DNA from 3 places in the Paraburkholderia sp. RL17-337-BIB-A genome. Region 2 is predicted to be linked to each of the others. Evidence: riboswitches for the same ligand, from Rfam matches in the RefSeq annotation. Region 2 holds a riboswitch; each other region holds the start of a gene.
What was found. A riboswitch is a leader RNA that binds a small molecule or an ion and turns the genes downstream of it on or off. The one in region 2 is predicted to bind manganese.

Region 1: it holds a riboswitch for manganese, as region 2 does, so the genes downstream of both, mntP (manganese efflux pump MntP) here and P0D84_RS04170 (TMEM165/GDT1 family protein) in region 2, are expected to answer to the same signal.
Region 3: it holds a riboswitch for manganese, as region 2 does, so the genes downstream of both, P0D84_RS07960 (TMEM165/GDT1 family protein) here and P0D84_RS04170 (TMEM165/GDT1 family protein) in region 2, are expected to answer to the same signal.

Annotation. Positions count from the first base shown of each region.
Region 1 covers NZ_JARESY010000004.1:730,963-739,005, forward strand. The annotation lists gene P0D84_RS48330 (DUF4142 domain-containing protein) at 100-609, shown strand; gene P0D84_RS48335 (TIGR00645 family protein) at 1,881-2,444, opposite strand; gene mntP (manganese efflux pump MntP) at 2,522-3,088, opposite strand; yybP-ykoY riboswitch at 3,100-3,265, opposite strand; partial or broken gene P0D84_RS48345 (transposase) at 3,570-3,918, shown strand; gene P0D84_RS48350 (hypothetical protein) at 4,476-5,510, opposite strand; partial or broken gene P0D84_RS48355 (hypothetical protein) at 5,906-6,119, shown strand; gene P0D84_RS48360 (hypothetical protein) at 6,343-7,047, shown strand; partial or broken gene P0D84_RS48365 (ISNCY family transposase) at 7,971-8,043, shown strand, end outside.
Region 2 covers NZ_JARESY010000001.1:874,869-882,911, reverse strand. The annotation lists gene P0D84_RS04200 (ApeI family dehydratase) at 1-890, opposite strand, end outside; gene P0D84_RS04195 (COG4648 family protein) at 887-1,549, opposite strand; gene P0D84_RS04190 (acyl carrier protein) at 1,549-1,800, opposite strand; gene P0D84_RS04185 (phosphopantetheine-binding protein) at 1,803-2,102, opposite strand; gene P0D84_RS04180 (lysophospholipid acyltransferase family protein) at 2,077-2,871, opposite strand; gene P0D84_RS04175 (beta-ketoacyl synthase chain length factor) at 2,855-3,733, opposite strand; yybP-ykoY riboswitch at 4,363-4,541, shown strand; gene P0D84_RS04170 (TMEM165/GDT1 family protein) at 4,591-5,163, shown strand; gene P0D84_RS04165 (DUF4136 domain-containing protein) at 5,291-5,989, opposite strand; gene P0D84_RS04160 (hypothetical protein) at 5,988-6,173, shown strand; gene pepN (aminopeptidase N) at 6,203-8,043, shown strand, end outside.
Region 3 covers NZ_JARESY010000001.1:1,748,634-1,756,676, forward strand. The annotation lists gene P0D84_RS07940 (ankyrin repeat domain-containing protein) at 1-285, shown strand, start outside; gene P0D84_RS07945 (LysR family transcriptional regulator) at 510-1,472, shown strand; gene P0D84_RS07950 (hypothetical protein) at 1,503-1,667, shown strand; gene P0D84_RS07955 (c-type cytochrome) at 2,061-2,804, shown strand; yybP-ykoY riboswitch at 3,079-3,260, shown strand; gene P0D84_RS07960 (TMEM165/GDT1 family protein) at 3,275-3,865, shown strand; gene P0D84_RS07965 (hypothetical protein) at 4,394-4,906, shown strand; gene P0D84_RS07970 (YMGG-like glycine zipper-containing protein) at 4,878-5,351, shown strand; gene P0D84_RS07975 (hypothetical protein) at 6,092-6,364, shown strand; gene P0D84_RS07980 (ATP-binding protein) at 6,351-7,805, shown strand.

The DNA of each region.
Region 1 (8,043 bases), on a different contig from region 2:
GTATACTGTGTTGTAGACGCGCTCAGTGAACGGTGAGTCAAGGACCGGAACGCGAATCGGGGGGGAGCAATGAACGTTAAACGTACCGCTGGAGCGCTGTTGCTGTTCCTCGCATCGACGATTTGCGCATTTGGCCAGGAGGCGCGTCTGACCGACGCACAAATCGTCGGCATCATCCTTGTGGCGAATCAGGCGGAAATCGCGGCCGGCCAAACAGCCTTGCGCAGAACGCAGTCGAGAAGCGTACAAATCTTCGCGAGTCGGATGGTTGACGAGCATGGACTGGTCAACCAGGAAACCGCCGGATTGATGCAGAGACTCGCGGCGACTCCACAACGAAGCGGGATTAGCGATGCGCTGACGCAGCAGAGCTACGACGACCTTGTGAGGCTCAACGCAGTCGAAGCTCACGAGTTCGATCAGGCGTACCTTGATCGCGAAGTGATCTCCCTGCAACAACTGGTCAAATCGGTAAACACCTTCATTCGGTCCACGACGAACGCGGAGTTAAAGGCGCTGCTCGTCCGGTCTCGCCCGTCTTTTATTTTCCATCTCGACCAAGCTCACCGCTTGCAGTTGGCGCTGGAACACCCGCGGTTCCGACGATGATTTGCGCGGGCGGGATCAGCGTGAGGGCGATCCGATCTGGAGCCGGCGTCCGACGCTCTCGCTCGCTTATTAAATTTCCGTAAGGGTCGCCCGCGTTGGATACGTACGACCGTAGCCGGCAAAGAACAACCGTTCGACGTCGACGCCCCCGATCGTTGACAATTACCGTACCGGTTTTGTCGGTGGGGCGGACGTGGACGTGAGGAAAAAGGTGGACTTAGACCGATGAAGTATTTCGCGCGGAGAAGGCGACGCGCGTTTGGGAGTCGCTCCGTTTTGCACTACAAAGTGCCCGACAGCGCCGCAATGCTGTGGCGGCTTCGCCGGGGGCGCATTCGATATGCAGGGGGGGCGAACTCGGAGTAAATTGTGTTTTCGCCTGATATCGCCGTTGCCGTACTCGTCGCAGTGATGGCCGAGTAGCGTTCGCTTTGTTCTATGACGCGACCGCCAAAGTTCGCTAACCTGTCACCTCGACTCTGGAGAACCTCATGACAGATATCGCACTTGCACGCAAAGATGCCTGCCTCGCAGTGGTCCATGCGGTATTGACGGACTTGATTGACGACAGCAATCTAATCGACGCGGCTCTACGTGTTGCGGATTAGCTAGCAGATGATCTTGAAGGCAAGATCACCGAGAACGACGCCGTACTACTTGCTGTCGCCGCACAAAGTCAATCGCGCGATTCGCGAGTGGTACGACGTGGACGGCAACTCGATGGACGCGATGAGAGTCGCAGACTTTGTCATCGATGAACAAATGGACGGGTACGACTGCGCAACCAGTCCACATGAAACGACTTCGTCCGCGAAGAATCCAGGCGCGAGCGGCGCAGTGATTCGGCCAATCGGATCACCGGTGCGGCCCGTTCATCACTGAGGCGCGAGCCTTGCCGATGCGGGCAGGAGTTTCCGCGGCGGGAAACCGAAAGCGGATGCGTCCAATGCTTGACGGTCGACGACGCGGTTCGTCTTCGATCGTCAAGATCTGCGGCATTTCCCAAAATTTACTTCCGTTTTCGTGTCCCATTTGGCGCCTTCCGCCGGGAGGACCGTGCGCCTGCGGCCTTGTGGGAAATTTAGTTCCCGCTGCACGGGAGTGTCTCTCATTGAATGGCAGGACTCAGGCCGTACGGCGGCCGTTCGCAGATCACGCGGGGCGTTCCGATGGAATCGCGCGAAGCACAGCACGAGCAAATTGGCCAATTTTCGACATTGGCTATTGCGGCCGTCACGGGGCGAGCGACATGCCCGTCCCGTCCAGCAGAGCTAGGACGTCCGGGAGTGCTTCCGCGCCCGCGCCATCAGCAAATCCATCAACGCTAGCAGGACAGCAGAGACGACGAACGTCATGTGGATACCGATTCCCCAGGCGAGTTCACGATTGCTCACGCTACCTATCTTCATAAAAGCCTTCAAGACCTCAATTGCCGAGATGGCTACGATTGACGCCATCAGCTTGAGCTTCAGATCACTGAAGCCCACATGCCCGATCCATTCGGGAGTGTCTTCGTGGCCACCAAGTTCGAGTTTGGACACAAAGTTCTGGTAACCGCCGAACATGATCATGAGCAGCAGGTTGCCCATAAGCGAAAGATCAATGAGCGACAGAATGCCGAGAATGGTGTCGTCAGCGCTAATGAACAGAGCATGTCGGGCCATCTCCCAGCTTTCCTGGCCGAACTTGATCAGGATGAGAATAAGGCTCAGAGCAAGCCCGACATAGACTGGCGCAAGCAGCCAGCGGCTCTGAAAGATGCCTTGCTCAAGGATGTGTTCGGCGATGTTGCTTGGACGGCCGCTTGTTTTATCTGTGGGACGGGTTTGTGTCATGAAACAGGAGGTAACGGGTTGGGAATGAAAGCTCGCCTGGGCGAGTTGATATGCACTCGATTGAAGGGGGAGGATCTTCAGAACAGCTGCAGGTGCTCGACCAGAATCGCGCAACCAATGCCGATGAGCACGACACCGCCCGCCAGTTCTGCGCGCCTGCCTACGACGTGACCAATGACACGGCCAAGTAGGACACCGATCGTGACCATGAGCGTTGTGGCAAGGCCGATTGCAGCAGCAGTGGAATAGATGTTGACGTTCACAAAGGCAAGGCCAGCGCCAACCGCCATCGCATCAATGCTTGTGGCAAAGCCGGTCAGCGCGAGCAACCAGAACGAATGAGCGGCCGGTTTCGTCTCCTCGGCTTCCTTGACGGAAAAGCTGTTGAAGACCATGCGGGCCCCGAGAACAAAAAGCAGTGTGAACGCGATCCAGTGATCCCAGGCGGAGACATATTGGGCCGCGGCTCGCCCGAGGAACCAGCCAACCAAAGGCGTCAACGCTTCGATGACACCGAAGATGATGCCGGTCCGCAGAGCTTCGCGCCAGTGAGGGCGATGAAGAGTGGCCCCTTTGCCAATTGCTGCTGCAAAGGCATCGGTCGACATTGCAAAAGCGAGGAAAAGCGTTGCGACGGGATTCATAAGAGAAGTGAGTCGTGGTCGGGCGGAAAACCGCGACACACCGCCGCGCCCGACCGGTCGCGAGGTGTGTCGATGGTCTTGCCAACCAAAGGGCTACCTGCACCACGGTCTGTGCGACCGAGGATGTTGGCGCAGGCGCTTCTGGGTAGAAGCCGGCTACTCCCCAAAGACAGGCCTCAGCGTACCATCAAAGAAAGGTTTAGGTAATGAAACTCGCATGACATAGCCGGTTTTGCTCCAAGACCTCAAGGTGTCTGACGAGCTCGTCGAGTCGATTGAGCGCGGCGATCTGCTCCAGCAGCCTCGGTTCGAAGACGTCGTGCTTCAGCGAGCTTGAAGAGGTGTATGCCGATTGCATGAGACAGGACTCGGCCAGGAACAGCCACTAGCATTGCGCCGCTGGATGACCGGACCCGGTCGAGGCTGTGTGAAAACGCATTGATCGCCTAAACTGAATCAACGCACTGAGATCGGTTGTCTCATGGAGCGATTCGTTGAAGGCGATGACCGCAAGCAGGTCGCACTACTTCCCGAATGCGTCGACGACTATATCGGACAGGACGATCCAGTCCGGGTCATAGATGCCTTCGTCGATGAACTGGACCTTGCGGAACTCGGTTTCAACGGTATCACTCCCGCAGTCACCGGCCGCCCGTCCTACCACCCAGGCGTGATGCTCAAGATCTACGTCTATGGGTATTTGAACCGCGTGCCGTCTAGCAGACTTTCGCCGCGACAACGGCTCGGCCATTCGCAACGTATGCCGTCGTTTCATCGAGCTGTGTCGCGGACTGAAGCTGCTATCCAGCGACACGGTGGCCATCGACGGGCTCTTTACCAAGTGGGACTTCGTCTACGTCGCAAGGAACGACGAGTATCGATGCCCCGCCGGCGAGCGCGCAATCCGTCGATTCACGACCATTGAAAACGGGATGACGCTGCAGGTGTACTGGCCCAGCGCCTGTCCGCGTTGCCCACTCAAGGAGCGATGCTCACCCAACGATTACCGCCGTATCCGACGATGGGAACACGAACACATACTCGACGCCTTGCAGCGTCGGCAATAAAGGCGATGAAGATGAATGGAACCTAAGGCCCGGAGGGGCCTTTTACGCTCGAAACGTTACGTTAGCGCGGGCCGGAATTACCAAACTTGCTTGGTCGGGCTGGCGAGATGAGTTTCAGTGAAAAGAAAACAGTTTCCACACGGCCTCGGTCAGTTGCGGACGGTCGATTCCACGATTGTTGCACCGCTCGAATCTGGCACCCTGTCGGGAAACATCTACGGCATACCCATCATCCGGCAGCTATTCCGGTACCTATTACTTTCATGTGACGGGTCAGCAGTAACAGGCATTCTCGCGGGGCGACTTCGAGTTATTGGTTCCTAAGCCAATCTTGCACCGAGGAGAGCAAGCGCCTTTTCGTTTATCTTCCGCGAGGCATCCGCGACGAACTTTGCTGCGGTGCGCCGAGGAATTCCCATAGTGCGGGCAAAATAAGTTCTCAAACGGGCTGGGTCGTCTGGCAATTTGCCATCCACAAGTTGTCGAAACGCTGCACGAAACCCGCTTTTCTTTTCGGCAGGCAAATGCCAGATGTCAATTTCGAGATCCTTCTTCTCGATGTTGTTGACCTTGAATGTTGTCCACATCCGCTTTATAAACGGATTTGCAGTGAAGTTTTTGTATCCGCGAGCCGCGTATAAGATGCTGAGGAAATGAGCCTCCTCAAGAAACCCAATTATGTTTGGTTGTCCAGATTGCCACTGCCACAGGCTGTCGATCATGGAAGCAAGAATCTTGCATTCGGAGTGCGTAGCAGCGAACAGTTCGCCACCGTTATATTCAACACGCTCATCCTCGCCCGGCTTGATTTTTATGTTTTGCCAGTCATTAAGGGCCGCCCTCATCTGCTGCCGCGTAATACCATTTATGGCCGAATTTATTTCGTGCACTTCATTGCCAAGCGTATAGGTAATGCATCCAAATTCATCGATAGTGTCGCTTAGCTTTTCTACGTTTGAATTCCAAACGCAATCGCTGTCAAGAATGATGAATTTTTCCGTGGACGCGTTTCCGGCAATGTGTTTAATAACGTCCAGAATGTAAAACTGATTTCCCCAAAATTTAGCTTTATCTCGCGGGAGCCTGTAGGTGACAGGAAGCTGGATAACTTCCACACCAAGTCGATCAAACAGAGCCTGCATGTCAAAACCATCGACACTTCTAATATGGGTGTTTGTATAGAAGACGTGCCTTGCGCGCGGATTATTTGCAACACTCGTGACGTAAAAACACGCAACGCAGCGCCAGTAGACGTCCTGAAAAGCGAGCGTTGAGGAGCGCTCTCCAACTTGCGGGAATGCGGTTTCGTTTTCTTTCGAGTCAGCTACGAACCATGTTCCGATTGAGATGCCCATTGTGCGCCCCAGTTAAAAATAGAAGTGCTGCGACACGCTGCGCCGATTGCGGGCAGTACTCAAGTCACGAAAATATGACCGCCTTCGGTGGTCTTTTCACAATAGACCCTCCAGCGATAGTTTCATCCTCGGCATACCTGCATCCGCCAAAAGATCGAAGGACTCGGACGATTTGACGCTCGAATCCGCGTTTGCCACACCGGCGTGGCAAAAGACGTTCGCGATGTGAGATCGAAGGTCTCTTGTGGGGTCGAACAGAGACTTTCGGGGAGCGAAGCCGGGGCACGGCTGCGGGCCTCGCGCGAACATTCGCGGCGCGCTTCGCTGACCTACGCTGCGAATGGCGAGGCGGGAACAACGCTTGCTTGTCGAAAGGCAAACCGAAGGAGCGTGACATGGCCGAACAGCACAGACCCGGCGAGAAGGTTCAGGCGTCTGGGATCTACAAGGTGGTGAAAGAAGGCGGCGCCGGTGCCGGCTTCGAAGTGACGTGTGTCGAAGGCGAGCATTTACCCCCCAACGCGCAGCGGCAAGGGTGCGCACTACGAGTTGGTTCACGGCGCGACGCACTCGCACAAGCACAGCGAGCTCGGCAGCGGCGACAAGTAGGTATCAGTCGGCAGCAAGACGGCATCGTCACTCGAAGGACGAAACGACTTGACGACGAGACGCCGGGCGCGGCGGCATGTCACCGGGCGCGGCGGCATGTCACCGGGCGGGTTGCCGCCATCGTAGGGAAGGATACGTCCTATGAGAAGGGCGCCTGGAACACGGTCAATACTTCCCGCTCTGGTGCTTTTGCTCGCCGGCTGTGCCGCTGGCGGCAGGCCGTATGCCGGGCCTGCGAGAAGCAGCAGCCAGCGCGGTAGCCCACGATGACCTGGGCTCTCGCTACAGAACTAACAGGCACGCCCGGACCTCCGTTACCGCGAACTCGTTTAGTGTCGAAAGCGCAGCGAACTGCCTGATTGGAACCCTTGAAGTTAGCCAAAAGCTGAAGGACGAGATCGACAAGCTGCCGCTTCTCGCAAAAATGGATTTATACGCCCACATGACAGTAGGTAAATCCCTCAGTCCCCACGATTCGCGATTTAGCAAGATGATTGAACTTACGCGAGCACGAAACGCCTTCGTCTATCCGCGTTCGAAGAAGACCGGATTTGGCGTCGAAGGCATACAGGAGACAGTGGCCGATTATGTCGCTGGTGTAAGCATTGAGGCGGAAACTTACGCGTCGCTCAATATCCCAAAGTGGCCGATGTTTTGGCCACACCATAGTGCAGAGAGTGTTCTAGTCGCATCCTGTGACTTCCTGGCATGGTACTTCAAGGACATTCTGGCCTATAGCGCGAAGCATGTTTCTAAGTTGCTCTCGTCGAGAATGATTTTTGGCGGCCACGTCCGCATCGCCGTATTTGAGGGGATCTACGACGAGATACGAGCCATTGGCTCGCAATTTGATTTCTTGTACCTGAATATCCCTGATGCCAGCGAGCCAGATCGAAGAAAAATGTTGTATCAGGAAGTGCCATCGTGAGACATCGGAAAGGAGACTGCGAGCGTCATCGCGAAGAGGACAGAAAAAATCACCGAAGGCCCCATTGAGATTGCAGCCGATCAAGCGAAAGGGATGAGGTCCACCAACGGCTCGCCATACTGGATGCCTATGTATAAGCGTTGGGGCGCCTATCCGGCGCAAGTCGGTCACAGGCCGTCACTCGACCGCCTTGATTAAACTGCCGACAACGAATACGTGTGCTAAGCCCGCTCCTATCTCGACGACCTGGGCTATACATGGCTGCAAGACGCAAAAAATCCCAACTGATCAGCGAACTTGATCACTCCATCCAGCAATACGTGCGCATGGCTTAGCCTAACCTAAGCGACGACCGACTGCATAAGGGTATGCCGGTCTCATCAAGTGGTCGCCGGCCAACAAGCGACGTTCATTCGGTAGCCTCACTTATGCAAACCAAGGGAAGCCGTTAGTTTGCAGAATTTTGTTCCTGCTCGCGTCCAGTCGAGTCGGAGCTTGGAGAAGCATCGGAACAAGTTCGCCTCAAGAAGCTTTGCAGAAAATTGTTCCCTCGGTGGACCTTTGAGGCAATCTTGGAAATTTGCCGACGCCGGCCGCAAGTGGTCGATCTGAATTCCGACGAAAGCGCTCTCGGTTGAGGGTGCTCCGTGCAGTGTCAGTGCGGCTGGGCCCGCGGCATCACTCGGCTTGTGTCACGTCTCACGGCTAGGAACAAATTTCTGCAAGAAGCGAGAACAGTTTTATGAAAACCGACGGCGGCCGTCGACCGTTCTCATCCTCAATTTTAATTTGACATAATGAAAGTTATCAACAAACCGCCTGTCAGAGCTTTTTGATAATGTCCGCTTATAGCCAAGTTCAAATGTCCGCTTTCGTGGCGCGTAAGCTGACCAGCGGCCGGTACTCCGGCGCTGGAGGCTGTGATGGCTGCGACCGAACGGATAACGATGACGATGCGTGAGCTCGACAGGTTCAAGGTCATTCAGGACGTCGCCG
Region 2 (8,043 bases):
TCCTGACGCCGCCACGCGATGCCGCCGGTTTCCGTACTGCCGTAAATTTCGATCGGCGCGGCGCCATAGGCTGTTGCGTATTCTTGCGCGGCTTCCGCGGCGAGTGGGCCGCCTGAAGAAAAGAATGCGCGCGGCGCCGGCGTCAACGCGGCGAAGCCAGGCAACGCGGGCCAACGCGACAATTGCGCGGGTGTGGAGACGACCACCGTGGCGCCGCATTGCTCGCTCTGCGCTTGTATCTGCGCTTGCAAATGCAAAGGCTCGATGCTGATCGCGCGCTCGAACGCACGGCCCGCGGCAAGCGGCCACAACACGCGAAACAGCAAACCGTAGATGTGATGATGCGGCACGCTCGCGAGCATCGTCGCGTCGCCGACCAGCGCGCCCCACTGCTTTTCGAGCGTGTGCACTTCGGCATTGAATTGCGCGAGGGTCTTGCGGATCGGCTTGGGTGTGCCGCTGCTGCCCGACGTGTAGAGCGTCAACGGGGCTTGCGGATCGATCGTGTGGGAGGTGCCTCGCTCGGGTTTGTCCTGTTTGTCGTCAGCATCCGCGCCGGCGTCGCGCACGCCACGCGCCAGGTCGGCGTCGGTCAGCACGGCGTCGTACGCATCGGCAAGATCGGCGAGATAGCCCGGCGTCGCATTGGCCGGAATCACCGGCTCCTTGCCGCACGCGAACAATGCAAATAGCGCGCAGGCGAAATCGAACGGATCGTCGATACATAACGCGTAACGTTGCGCATCTTGCGTTCGCATCAACGCGACCAAAGCCGAGACGCGCGCGCGAAACGCAGCGCGATCGAGTACCGTCGCGCCATCCCGGCATACCGGTGCATTCATGGCGGAAGCCTCTCGGTCCGCCAACAACAGCTCATGCAACGCGATCATGCCGCCTCCGAACGCGCGGCTCGCGGCAGCACCACCAGATAACGCCAGATGACCTCGGCCACCAGCAACACGCCGATCAGCCCATACGCGATCGCGCCGTTATAGAGCGACCAGCTTGCGCGGCTCCAGTACAGCGCCGTGTAAGCAGAGAAAGCGCCGTTCAGCGCAAAGAATACGCACCACACCTGGGTCACGCGCCGCGTATGGCGCACGGCGCCCGGCGACAGATTCGGATTACCCAGCCGGGCGAATTTTTCGATCATCGACGGCCCGCGCACGAGCGTCGCGCCGAACGCGATCAGCAGACCCAGATTGACGAGCGACGGATAGAGGCGCAACAGCAACTCGCTGTTGGTGAACACGATGGCCGCCGAGGCGCAGCTCAGCAAGCCGACCACGGTCCAGTCGATCGTGGAGAGCCGGCGCAGCGAAGTCGCGACCGGACCGCTGCCGGCCCAGCGTTGCAGCCACAAAATGACAAACAACATACAGCCGACGTAGCGCGGCGTGTCCCAGCGCCAGGCACACAGAATCAACGCGGGGTACGCGAGTTTCAACAGGACCTGCACCACCGTTTTGGCCCAGTGGCGTTCTGTGCCAGGCTGCGCCTCACCGGGCTGGCTCGCCGCCGCTTTCATTCGCGAGCGCACGGATGGCATCAGCCTTGTGCCGCCAGCAGGGACTCAACCGCACCGATCACGTCGCCGACCGTGCGCACCGACTTGAATTCTTCCGGCTTGATACGGCGGCCGGTCATTTCCTGCAGTTTGATCGCGAGGTCGACGGCGTCGATGCTGTCGAGATCGAGGTCTTCGAAGAGATGCGCGTCGGGCGTCACACGTTCGGGCTCGATCGCGAAGTTCTCTTTGAAGATGGCGCGGATGCGTTCAAGAATCTCTGCCTCGGACACGATTAATCCCCCTTTTTTGTGGTTTCGTTCACAGCATGCACCGCTTCGCGTTGACTCGCTACCAGCGCGGCCAGCGTGCTGATCGAGCGGAAGTGATCGCGGGTGCGTTCGTCGTTCGCGGCAATCGTCAGCTGATATTGCTTGCGCAGCACGATGCCGATCTCGAGCGCGTCGATCGAGTCGAGACCGATGCCGTCGGTATCGAACAACGGCGCGTCGTCGTCAATATCGGCCGGGCTCAGGTCTTCCAGATCGAGGGCTTCGATAAGGAGCTGCTTAATTTCCAGTTTTAAAGAATCCATAGTCGAACAGGTGCTGAGTAATGTGGGCTTCGATGGCGCTGGTCACGCTGCGCGCCGCGAGAGACGGTGAAGGATCGTGGTCCGGGAGCCGCTCGACGCCAAACGGCGCGAGCACGTTCACACGTATGCGAAAAGCGCGCGCCGGCACGTCGTACCAGCGCATCTGCTTGGTGAACGCCGGCGGATCGCAATCCATCAGCACCGGCACGATCGGCGCGCCGACCTTCAACGCCATGTGCGCGAAACCGCGTGAAAATGCGTGCAGCCGGTTCGGCGCTGGGCTGCGCGTGCCTTCGGGAAAAATAATCATCGTGTAGCCCGCTGCGAGTTGCCGCGCGCCGGCCTCGACCAGCTCCGAGGGATCGGCATTGCTCACATATTCCGCCGAACGCACGATTCCCCAGAAACAGGGATTACCCCAGTGCGCGTTTTTCACCACGCAACAGGCACGCGGCGTAAGCGACAACAGCACCATCACGTCCAGGTACGTCGGGTGATTGGCGACCACGATGGCCGGCCCGCCGGCGCGCAATGCCTCTGCGCCCGACACCTCGAGCTCCATCACGCCGATGCGCTGCAACACCGCGACCAGGGCACGGAAAAACCAGTGGATCACGGTCGTCACCGCAAGCTGACGCGAGGCACGATGCGGCCACAGCCACGCGAGCGGGAACACCAATACCGAAAACAGCAGACCGCAGACGCCGAACACCACGAAGGCCATGCCCGTCGCGAAGAATCGCCAAAGGTAATCAAGGCGCGCGTTCATGCCACCTCCAATGCCAGGCGGCGCCGGCGCCTCGCCAGACGGCGGGCTTGCCCGTTTCCAGACAATGCAGCAGCGCCTGGGTCTGGGTCGCGAAGCTTGCGGCCGGGAGCGCTGCGCCTGGCTCGATTGCGAGGGTTGGCTTGCCTGCTTGGCTGGCCTTGCCTGTGTGGTTTGCTTCACCTGTGTGGCTTGCCTTACCTGTGTGGTTTGCTTCACCTGCGTGGCTTGCCTCGCCTGCCTCACCTGCGTGACCTGCTCCACCTGCGTGGCCTGCCTGCTCAGCGGTCTTCGCTGACTCCGGTTCACCTGCGCCCGACAACGTGCAGACGAGTTGCCCCATCGCTGCTTCGCCGCCCAGCAGGATAGCGATCGCGCCGCCCTGCACTTCGTCTTCAATCGTGCCGTATGCCGGATCGGCTGGTTCGTCGGCGTACACCAGCAAGACCGGCGAGCCGGGCTGGGCGGTGTATTGCGCGTACGCCTCCAGCAACGCGTAGCCGAGCGTCTCGGCACCGGCCGAGATCGCGCTGGCGGCGGAACGATCGCCGCGCGCGATGCCGAATACGCCAGTCATTGCGTTCAACACGGACAGACTGAAGGCCGTTGGCGAGACTGGCTCGCCCGCGCTGATGGCGTGGAGGATCTCAGTTGTACGGCGCAATTCGCCGTGACGCGAGGCGAACACAACCCGGATGTCGTCTTGCGCCACACAGTCATGCGCGACCTTCAGGGCAACGCGGGACAAAGTGCTCAGGCGACGACGCACGATCGGCTCGATAAAGCCGATGTCGGGTGCGGCAGTTGCGGCAGCAGGCCAGCTAGACCAGCGAGCGACCGGAATGGTCCAGTGCAGATCGGGCATATCGGTGTTCGCGCGTAGAAGCGAGGAGAGGCTGAGGGCGCCTGACGGAATACCTGGCCGTCACAGCGTGCGCACCGCGCGGAACGGCAATCTCCAGCCGGGGGTCAATCCAATCTTCTTATATAGGGTTCAGCAATTTAACGGCACTTGGCCCCGGTTATTTAGGCGCCTTTGCCAATTGTCTGCAGGATTGTCTCGGGCTCCCTATGGTCGCCGGAATCATACTGAATATTCTGGATTAAATCAGCCACAAAAGACGTATCTATCTGTATCCGTATCGCAGGTGCGACGAATCACTGGACAACGCCGCAATGCAGGCCCGGTAGCACCTGGTGCATCCGGAATGGGGCTGGAAGGCCACTCGCACTGCGCTCTGCCGGCCAACCGAGCGGTGTTGTATCCACAAGTCGATGCAAATGCTTTCATTTAACTTTCTGAATAGTGTTTCGTTTCGGAACATTTGAAGGCTTCGGTGCCTTTCCGATGAGTGATGCGCTGCGTTATACGCCCATGTGGCGTTCAAATCCCATGGCACGACTGACGAGCGCTTAGCGCAATGCCATTTGCGCAGGGAGCAGCGACACCATGGCGGGAATTGGCGCGTAACGCGCGGCCACGCCTGCTATACTCCGTCCCTCATTGGGGAGTAGCCGCCCCGCGGCATGTCCGCACCGCTGTCATACGGTGCGTCGAACGTGTGGCTCGCGGGGGCGCCTGTCAACAAACTTGGCCTTTATGGCCATGGCAGCCGCAGCCTCTGGCCTGGCGAGACCGATGATCCACACACGCCGCAACAGGGCCCGGCGGTGTCGTGGGTCGTCGCTCGTGCACATCTCGGCCCGAGGAACTAAAACACCGTGAATCAAGCTTTTCTCATTTCGACCGGAGCGGTCACGCTCGCCGAGATCGGCGACAAGACGCAACTGCTCTCGCTCGTCCTCGCCGCCCGCTATCGCAAGCCGATACCGATCATTCTCGGCGTACTGACCGCTACGCTCGTCAATCACGCCTGCGCCGGCGCACTCGGCGCCTGGCTCGGCTCGCTGCTCACGCCGACCATCATGCGCTGGGCATTGGCCGCGTCGTTCATTGCGATGGGCCTGTGGATTCTCGTGCCGGACAAACTCGACGATGAAGAGGCCAACACCAACCGCACGCATTTCGGCGTGTTCGGCGCGACCGTGGTGACGTTCTTCCTCGCGGAAATGGGCGACAAGACACAGATTGCGACCGTCGCCCTCGCCGCGCGCTTTCACGATTTCTTCGGCGTGGTGGCCGGCACGACGCTCGGCATGATGATCGCCAACGTACCGGCGATCCTGCTTGGCGACCGCTTCGCCCACAAGCTTCCGACCAGAACCGTGCACGCCATCGCCGCGGTGATGTTCGTGATTCTGGGGACGATGGCGCTGTTCGGCGTGGGAATTTAAGCAAGCCCACTCATGCAGCGCTCTGCGCGCGCGTTGCTCGCGAAGCAAAACGGCCCACCAGGAATGACCTGCCGGGCCGTTTTTTGTTGCGCCGCAACGTCTGCTGTTCGATGCAACGGTTTACCGCTTACTGCACGACCTCCGCGCTGGACGCTGCCGCCGGCGCCACTGCGGGTGCGGCACCCATCGTAGCCACTTCATTCGAGGTTCCGCCGTTCGTATCCACGGGAATCTTCACGGTATGGACCACGCCGTTGCCGAGCGGGAAATCGGCCAGCGCGCTGCGTGCCAGATACGGCATGGCCCTCACCAGCGACGGCTCGCCGCCCGCGTTGCGCGCCGTCACGTTATAGACCTCCTTGCCGCTGGCACGCTCGGTGATCCGCACGCCGAGCAGGTGCGTGAAAATCGGGTAGCTCTGATTCACGTACGCGGTCGGGAACGGGCCCCATGGGCCCCACGGATCGAACGGCCGACCCCAGTACGGTGCCGGCCAGGGGTTGTAATACACCGGCTGCGCGACCGTTACCATGTCCGAGCGAATCCCGTACGCCAGCCCGACCAGATAGCGGGCCTGTGAAGCGTCGACCTGACGGAACGCGTGCGTGGCGAGTTCGTTGCCGACGAAGCGTTCGTACGTGGTGAGTTCGAGATTGTTCTGCTGATCCGCTGCACGCGTGAAGGCGTAGGTACGGGAAGCGTCATTGCCGCTCCAGTCGGAAAACGCCGTAACCTCGGTGGTCACGTAGGTCGTGCAGCCGGACAGCAGCACCGTCAGCGTGGCCAGCAACAGCGTGGCGCGGCGGGTCCATCGATCGATTTTCATGATCTACCTCGTGTTGCCTGTTATTGCCGGTCTTGACCGGGTTCGTTTGCGCGCAGCCGTCGCCGCGCGGGCGCCCGATAATACGCTGACCTGGCGATTCGGTAAAAAGTTCGACCCGCACGATCCGCCGAGCCTTTGTACAATGGCTCGACAAGCCCGGCTCGCGCGCCATGAGCACGCGTGACGGCTCGAGTCCCATCACTACAGAACGCCATGGCCGATACCGCAACGCCCAATGTGATCCGCCGCGCCGATTACGCGCCGCCCGCCTTCCTGATCGACACCGTCGCCCTGGAGTTCGATCTGGTCCCCGAACGCACCGTCGTCAGGAATACGATGCGTGTGCGCCGCAACCCGGACGCGTCCCGCGCCGCCAATCTCGAACTGATGGGCGAACAACTCGAGTTCGCCGGCGCCGCGATCGACGGCGCCCCGTTCGCCAACGCGCATGCGCACGAGCACGGTCTCACGCTCGACAACGTGCCCGACAATTTCGAACTCACGCTCACCAGTATCTGCAATCCGGCGGAAAACACCACGCTGTCGGGCTTGTACGTCTCGGGCGGCAACTTCTTCACGCAGTGCGAGGCCGAGGGCTTTCGCCGCATCACCTATTTTCTCGACCGCCCGGACGTGATGGCGACCTTCACGGTCACACTGCGCGCGAACAAGGCTGATTATCCGGTGTTGCTGTCGAACGGCAATCTGCTCGAAGAAGGCGATTTGCCGGACGGCCGCCATTTCGCGCGCTGGGAAGATCCGTTCAGGAAGCCGAGCTATCTGTTCGCGCTGGTCGCGGGCAAGCTCGTGGCACTCGAAGAACGCGTGAAGAGCGGCTCGGGCAAGGAAAAACTGCTGCAGGTGTGGGTCGAGCCGCACGATCTGGACAAGACCCGTCACGCAATGGATTCGCTGGTCAACTCGATCCGCTGGGACGAGGCGCGCTTCGGGCTGGAACTGGATCTGGACCGCTTCATGATCGTCGCGGTGAGCGACTTCAACATGGGCGCGATGGAGAACAAGGGGCTCAACATCTTCAACACGAAGTACGTGCTGGCGAACCCCGAAACGGCAACCGACACCGACTTCGCGAACATCGAGGCGGTGGTCGGCCACGAGTACTTCCACAACTGGACCGGCAACCGCGTGACCTGCCGCGACTGGTTCCAGCTGAGCCTGAAAGAAGGCCTGACGGTATTCCGCGATCAGGAGTTCTCCGCCGACATGGCGGGCGGTGCGACAGACGAAGCCGCGCGCGCCACCAAGCGCATCGAAGACGTGCGCGTGCTGCGCCAGATGCAGTTCGCCGAAGACGCTGGTCCGATGGCGCACCCGGTGCGTCCGGAAAGCTACGTCGAGATCAACAACTTCTACACGATGACGGTCTATGAGAAGGGCTCCGAAGTCGTGCGGATGTATCAGACGCTGTTCGGCCGCGACGGCTTTCGCAAGGGCATGGACCTGTACTTCAAGCGCCATGACGGGCAGGCCGTGACCTGCGACGATTTCCGTCACGCGCTCGCGGATGCGAACGGCCGCGATCTCGCGCAATTCGAGCGCTGGTATAGCCAGGCCGGCACGCCGCGCGTCTCGGTACGCACCAGGTACGACGCCGCGCAGCAACGCTACAGCATGACGCTCACGCAAGGTTATGGCGAGGCCGCGCCGGCCGCGCGCGAAACGCAAAAGGGGCCGCTGCTGATTCCGTTCGCAATCGGTTTGATCGGCAAGGACGGTGCGGATTTGCCGCTGCAACTGGAGGGCGAAGCGCAGACCGGCAAGGCGACCACGCGCGTGCTCGAATTCACGCAGACCGAACAGACCTTCACGTTCGTCAACGTCGCGCAGGAACCGCTGCCCTCGCTGCTGCGCAATTTCTCGGCGCCGGTGATCGTCGAATACGACTATTCGGCCAATCAACTGGCGTTCCTGCTCGCGCACGACAGCGACCCGTTCAACCGCTGGGAAGCCGGCCAACGGCTCGCCACGCGCGAGCTGCTGACGCTTGCCGGGCGCGCCGCCACCGGCGTGCCGCTGCAACTCGACGACTCGGT
Region 3 (8,043 bases), 870 kb from region 2:
AATGGCAATACAGCTTTGATGGGCGTCATCTACAAAGGTCAGCTCGACATAGCAAGGACGCTCTTGCAAACGCACTGCGACGTTAACGCAACCAATAATGCGGGCGAAACCGCACTTGCTTTCGCCGCGCTGTTTGGACGCTTTAGCCTGTTCGATGACCTGATCGCACATGGCGCGGATCCGGATCATGAGGACGCACGGGGAAACACTGCGCTTGCGACGGTTCGAGCGCAAGGCAATACGGCGGCAATGGCAGCACTTAGGAAAGTGGGTGCGACGCACTGATTTCACTGAGAGGAATCAATCTGGAGTGCGCGTGGTAGCGGCTTGTCGTCAAGATAACAAAACCGTAATCCTGGGGTAAGAGTCAGGTCAAGGTGCGCCTATAACAATAGGATCCGTTGAACGAGTTCGGCAGAGCAGCCGGACAAGTGGTCTCGTTCTTTCGCCTGCCCATGTCTCCCGCACGGAGTCGTCGTGAAAATCCCTGACTGCCGCAGGACGACGCCATGAATCAATTAGCCGCAATTCGTATATTCGCCAAGGTCGCCGAGTGTTTGAACTTCGCGGAAGCTGCCAAACAGCTTGGTATCTCAAACTCGGTGGTTACGCGCAGCGTGGCAGTACTTGAGCAACACCTCAGTGTTCGGCTGGTTAACAGGACTACACGCCGCGTATCACTTACGACTGCGGGCCAATTGTACTCGGAGCATTGCGGAGAATTGCTAAGCCATCTCTGCGCGATGGACGAGTGCATGGCAATAGCCGCGGGCCCCTCTGGAGGATCTCTACGCATTGCGTCGTGTTCTTCTTATGCCACTACCGATTTGCTGGAGGTACTAGCGGCTTATCGGCTGCAAGACCCACGCATGCAGTTCGAATTGACGGTATTCGATGACATGGCAGATGTCACCGTGGCGAATTTCGACATTTGCTTCAGCATAGAGCGCCACTTGCGCGATCCGTCGCTGGTGTGCCGTCCGCTCGTGCAGACACAGGATGTGATTGTCGCGAGCCCCGCGTACCTGTCTCGTCGAAGCCCACCGCGAACACCATTGGAGCTCTCTTCGCATGATGTACTCGTGACATCGGACGCCCCTGGCCGTTACTGGGAGTTCCGCGGCAAACACGGCACCCAGCGCGTGGTGATGCGACCTATCCTGAACATGCAGAGTCCGCTTCTGGTGAAGCGCGCGGTGCAGGCTGGCCTCGGTATAGCGCGCCTGTCAAAGCCGCTCGTTCAAAGCGAGTTGTCGGATGGCACATTACGGCCGCTGCTGACGCATGTCGAATTGTGCGGCAATGAGCGGACCGTATGGATTCTTTACTCGGGACAATCGCATATGGCGCTGCCACGCAGAAGGTTTGTCGACTTCGTTGTCGAACGTTACCGTCAAAGTGCGACGGAAGACGAGAATGAGACCGCAGTCCCTATGGGATTGACCGGGTCTGCATTAGCCAGTTTTCTTTAGCTCAAGCACGTATCCGGCACGTGTCACCGTATGAATCAGTTTGACGCAGAATTGACATCCCACACGTTCGCACGCGCCGTCGTGGCCCTGAAGCGCCATCTGCTGCGCGACGCCCTCGACCGCAAACAACGCGGCGAACGTTTTGCGCCATGGCATCGCTTCACTGCGGTCACTCAAGTTCCGTCCGCTTTCTGAGCAGATGTGCTTCCTTTGCGCTACTGCGCTGCCGGCACTTCAACGTGACAACGCTCTTCGCACCACTCGTACCATCCTAAATTCCAGGCAAACTTCAGGTTTCGCTCTTGAGTTGTCTGTGCACTTTACAAAGAAGTCCTTCGAGGCGAAATGAAAGTGTCGACTCGATTTATCGCGGGAGAAGAGGGCCGGCTGGATAACCGTTACGTTGCGGTCCGATTACAGTTTTGTCATCGGACATACTCACCGATCGTCTTTATCGAGGCTCAAATCCTTACGCATGCTCAATCCCTGAGACTTCATAGCGATCTTCAATGAGCGTTATCGATAGAACCAAATTCACCCGCCGGTTGACCATCGACACACTGATGCAAACCTCAAGTGGAAGATCAGATGCTCGACATCATCAAGCGATTCAATGTACGCAATTCGGACAACAGGACTCGCGCAGAGCATGGGCGGCACGAGAAGGTGGGTTCATATCTTCGACACGTCCTTTCGCGCGGCGCGCAAGTAGGTTTGGTGGCGTCGCTTGGCGCGTTCGCGAGCCTATGCTTCGCCCAGAGTCAGGCTGCGACCGCAAGTACAAACAACGTTGCGCAGGGTCCGTCGATTGCGACATGTGTAGCATGCCATGGTGCGCTGGGTGCCGGAAGTGAAATGGGCATGCCGCGGCTGGCAGGCAGGAATCCGGAGTACCTTGCACACGCGCTGTCGATGTTCAAGGCCGGCACGCGTGTCAGCCCTCAGATGCAGGCGGTCGCTCAGAACCTGTCGGACAGCGACATGCGAGCTCTCGCGGTCTTCTTCTCGAACCAGCATCCGCCGCTTGTGAAAGCTTCACAGCCGCCAGCGCCGGAGCTCGTCGCGGCCGGCAAGCAACTTGCCGAAGTGGGAGCGGGCACGAGCGTACTGGCATGTTTCAGTTGCCACGCCGCGGGCGGCAAGGGCGATGGCGCGCGCTTCCCCACTATCGCAGGCGAGCCCGCCGCTTTTACCGTCGCCCGGCTGCACGAATTCCAGGCGCGCGCAAAAGCCTCACCTCCGAAAGCTGGAACAATGACGGCGGTAGCGGCTACGCTGAATGACACGCAGATCGAGCAGGTCGCCGCTTATCTGTCCGTTACCGGGCCCTGAATATCTGGAGCACGGAGCACGGAGCACGGAGCACGGAGCACGCGACTGGCACTGGCTTGTACAAACGGGTTCGGGACAAGCTGCTCCGGGCGGCTAGCCGGCGAACAGAGAAATGCCAACGGGGCCTTGACCTGACCGGGACGCCCTTCGCGGCGAAACAAAGCCGGTCTCCCCCAATGCCAGCCGGTGACCGCTCCGAATGGAATATCTGCTGAACGCCACGAGCTTCCGGCGTGATGACTTGCCTCTCGTAACACACGGCGCGATAGAATCGCGCCTGCTCATTGGGGAGTAGCCGCCTCGAACGCGATGTTCGAAGGCGCACGTCAACATACTTGGCGAGTCGAGAGACCCGCTATGGCGTGCGCAGCTAAGTGCCTGGCAAGACCGATGACACGCATTCCGACCGGACCGGGTCGCCGGAATGCGCGTCATTGCGTTCTTTCAGCGCGGCTCGGGTACAACAACCCATGCAATCCTTCCTTGTTTCGACCAGCGTGGTCGGCCTTGCCGAAATTGGCGACAAGACTCAACTCCTGTCCCTGGTATTGGCAGCGCGATATCGCAAGCCCATTCCCATCATCCTTGGTGTTTTTGCCGCTACCATCATCAACCATAGTGCATCCGGCGCACTCGGCGCGTGGCTTGCGAGCGTGCTGAGTCCGGGAATTCTGAATTGGGCGGTAGTCGCGTCGTTCGCGGTGATGGCAGTGTGGATTCTCATTCCGGACAAGCTGGACGACGCTGATACGGTGTTGGCGAAAAACTCGATGGGTGTGTTCGGCACAACCGCGCTCACATTCTTTCTCGCTGAGATGGGCGACAAGACCCAAATCGTCACCATTGCTCTCGCTGCGCGATTCCACGAGTTCTTCGGGGTCGTCGCGGGTACGACGCTCGGCATGATGTTGGCAAATGTGCCCGTCATCTACCTGGGACACACGTTCGCCGACCGCCTGCCAACAAAGGCGGTCCACATTCTGGCCGCCATCATTTTCGTTGTCCTCGGTGTGCTCGCCCTCAGGACCGCGCTGTACCCGCAAGCGCACCCGCTGTTCTAATTCGAGAGGTTGCTTCGTCCGTTCAAGGCGTATGCCGTCTCCGGCGAGTGCCTTGAGATTTGCACCGCGTCAGCGCGCCGGACCGCTCCACCAATTCGTTAGACAAACAACGCTCTGAAGAGCGCTGAAAAATCGGCATGCCCGCACTTTCGTTATGGGCACTGTTTCGATCAATAACGCCCCAATTATCTGGCGAAGTCTCTTGTGACAAAGGAGACTCAAGTGTTCCAGCATTTTTTGCAGGGCGGGCGCCGCAGCCGCCAGGAACCGTTGTCACCTCCGCCAACGCTGATCTACCGCTCACCCCGTCACACCTTCCCTGGCACGGTCCACGTTGCACGCACGGTGCTGGAATAAGCCGGTGCGCTCCATCGTTTACTCGTCGTGCAACCACGTCCTGAGCGGTCCTGAGCGGCGAGGCCTATCGCGGCTAGGCCCGCGCCGTGAACTTGCGCCAGCACACCGATGTGCTGGGCGACGCCGACGACACGACGTCGAAAACGTCGGGGATTCATGTGGCCATACATCATGGACAAACTGCTTCGTTTCGGGACATTGCTCGCATGTCTCGGCTTCGCCGCGCCTGCACTCGCGCAAACCTACGACGAGCAACCGGTGCCGGTCGACAGCGCGAATTGCCGCGCCGTTGTCGGGCAGGCAGAAATCGATGGGACGATGCAGCAGGTCGTCGGACGTGCGTGCCTGCAAAGTGATGGGACCTGGCAGATTGTGCAAAGCCAGGATGGCAGCGTGCCGTGGTACCCCGTCGCAGCCTATCCCTATCCCGACGCCTGGTGGTGGGGGCCGCCGATATTCATTGGCGGCGGCGTGAGCCTGATCTTTGTCGACCATTTCCATCACTTTCATCATTTCAACCACTTTCATCAGTTTGGTCACGATCACTTCGCTCCAATCGGCACGGGCTTTCATCGCGGCCCGTTCCCCGGCGGTGGTATGCGTGGTTTCGGTGGGATGAGGGGATTCGGTGGGACGAGGGGAGTCGGCGGCATGCATGGGTTCGGCGGCATGCATCGGCGCTAGCCCAACTTTCCCTGTATGCGGCTCGTTGCCCGGCACCGGAAAGACGTTCGACCAGTTCCGCGCAGACGACGCCTCATGCCGGCAATTTGCGTTCAACCAGGTGGGTGGCGTGTCGGCCAACCAGGCGGCAACCGCGAGCGCGGTCGGCAGCGCCGCCATTGGAACGGGGCTCGGCGCGGCTGCGGGTGCGGCGTTCAATGGAGGCGCCGGCGCGGCCGTGGGCGCGGGTGTCGGCTTGCTAGTCGGGAGCATGGTTGGCACGAGCGCCGCACAAGGCTCGGCCTACGAAGTGCAGCGCCGCTACGACTATGCGTACCTTCAGTGCATGTATGCCGCCGGCGATCGCGTCCCGGTTCGCGGGCACATGATGGTCGCGCCCGGGGGCCAGCCCTATGCGCCGCCGCCCCGAGGCGTGCTGCCACCGCCGCCTCCGCCAGCGAGTTGATGGTGAAAGTGGTAGATCTCGACAAAACCGGGAAAGCCTCCTTCGTGCACGGGGTGCGCGTGGCCGGGACCGCAATAATATTCGGCGCTCGCAGGATCGGTCATCATGTACTCCTGATCACAGGAATTCATCGATGTGTCGTAAGGCGCCACGGCACCGCCGCCCAGCACCGAGGCTGTAAACACCCCTGTCAAAGGGGGCAAAATGATGTGCCGCACGGTAAGACCTCATCTGATACGGCGGAACGACTCCGCTAAAGATTTAGACCCGGCGCGGCAAGCATGTCCGGGGGTCGTCCAGGGGAAATCAGGGCGTGACGAGCAAAGACGTATGCAGGCCCATCGAGTCGTGGCCAGGCTCGATCGCACCTAAGCGTTATGCCAGGCGAAGGTCCGGACGGCGCGTTAGAAGCGGCGTGCAGTCGGTCGACATCAAGATGCGTCTGTAGCGGATGTCCGCGCGCTGCTCCACACCGCCGTCCGAGGCGTATTCATAGTTGTCGCGCAAGACTACGAGCTGCGCGCGCGAACACGTGTCGAGCGTTGATCATTCAGGCCACCTGCTCACTACAGAAGCAAAACGGCCGGTGCCGCGAGCTTATCCCCGTGTCCGAGAATTATTTTCATGTCCGCCGCCGTCCGGTCAGGATGCACGCCCCATCATGGCAAACACCTGTCTGCTGTAGTTGTTCGCCGTCGATAATCAACCTGACAATGCCGTTGCGACAGCGCGATAGCGGTATGATTGCCGGCATCCCGCGCAACGATCAGGTGGGCAAGGACTGGGCCGGTGTGCGCCTCGCCCCGCCGAGCCGGTCGGTCACCGCGGCATCATCCGGGTATGGCTTCGTGCGCGAGGGCGAGGAGATCGAGGCCGCCGTCGACGGCATCTGCATTGCGAACTTCCCGGAAGAGACGGCCGTGGCCCTAAGGATGTCGATCCGAATGGCTCACGCAGCCAGATTGTGCGAGACATTGCTGATATGTGGAGGCAGGAGGTATGTCCAGATCTAGTCCTCTACGGTGGACCAGACGGTCCGCTTTTGCTAACTATGCGGTTGCAATTCTGTCGGTTGCTGTGGTACTCGTCGCCGCGCTGCTATTAGAACCTCACACGCGCAGTAGTCCGTTCGTATCGCTGTCTCTTTGCGCGATCATGTTTAGCGCCTGGTTCGGTGGCCTCGGCCCGGGTTTGCTCGCGACCGTACTGTCCGTTGCAGCTTTCACCTATCATTTTGTCCCGCCGGTCGATTCGTTCGAAGTTATGCCTGCGGACTTGTCGCGCATCGTCCTGCTTGCGGTGGCAGCGCTGTTCGTGGTGTGGCTGAACGTTGCACGAAGAGGTGCGGAAGACGCGTTGTGGCGGAGTGAGGCCTATCTGGCTGAAGCTCAACGGCTAAGTCATACGGGGAGCTTTGGCTGGAAGGTAGCCAGCGGCGACATGGTCTGGTCGAAAGAGACATATCGGATATTCGGCGTGGACGAGACGGTCGAGCCGACGATCGACCTCGTTCTTCAACGCGTTCACCCGGATGACCGGGAACGGGTACTGCATGAGATTGATCGTGCGGCACTTGGCGAACCGGCGTACGACTACGAGATCCGTCTTCTGATGCCGAATGGCGCGATCAAACACCTGACCGTCTGGGCCCATCGCGTGAAATACGAATCGGGCGAGGAGGAACTCGTTGGCGCACTGATGGACGTCACGACAACCAGGGAAACGCAAGCGGCATTGCAAACGGCACAGGCGGAACTCGCGCGTGTCGCTCGCGTAACAGCCCTGGGACAGATGAGTGCCTCGATTGCGCATGAGGTGAATCAGCCCCTCGCTGCCATCGCCACTACCGCCGCAGCTGGCTTGCGCTGGCTGACCCGCGAAGTTCCGGAAGTCGCCGAGGCGCGCGCCTGCGTGAATCACATTGTCCAGGAAGCCAATCGGGCGGGCAACGTGATCCGGAGCGTTCGCGACCTTGCCAGGAGGGCAGATCCGGAGATGACCCCGCTCGATATCAACGAGGTCATCGACGAGGTGGTCGCTCTCGTAAAGCCGGAGGCGCTCAGGCATTGGGTGACGGTGCAGGTACAGCTTGCGTCGGGATTGCCCCTGGTGCGTGGCGACCGGGTCCAGCTGCAGCAAGTGATCATCAATCTTGCAATCAATGGTGTCCAGGCCATGGCGACAGTCACCGATCGCACGCGTGTGCTAACCATCCGAACCGAACAGCGCGGCTCCGACCAGGTGCTCGTGGCCGTACAGGACGTTGGCATCGGCACAGAGCCCGAGAGGCTGGACCGGCTTTTCAGCGCGTTTTACACGACGAAGCCAGATGGTATGGGTATGGGACTCTCCATCTGTCGTTCGATCGTCGAAGCTCACGGAGGGCGGGTGTGGGCGTCCCGCAATACCGGCTCGGGAATGACCTTTCAATTTACGGTTTCCGCGTATCGGTAGCGTTGCCCTGGCTAGAGGCGGCTGCTCGCGCGAGAGCGGCCGATCGCAAGCCGATTGCGCTGGACCGCTTCTGGCCCCTATCGCGGTTATACGTTCGTATAACCAGGCAACGCTAACGCGGTATCGGCATATCCAACCGTAGAGTAGATTCACACTGCGGCAAATCCTATTCTTCTCTCATCGATCAAGCGCTCGCCGCTTATGGGGTGAGCCACTCTCAGACAGCCTGTCCGAAGTC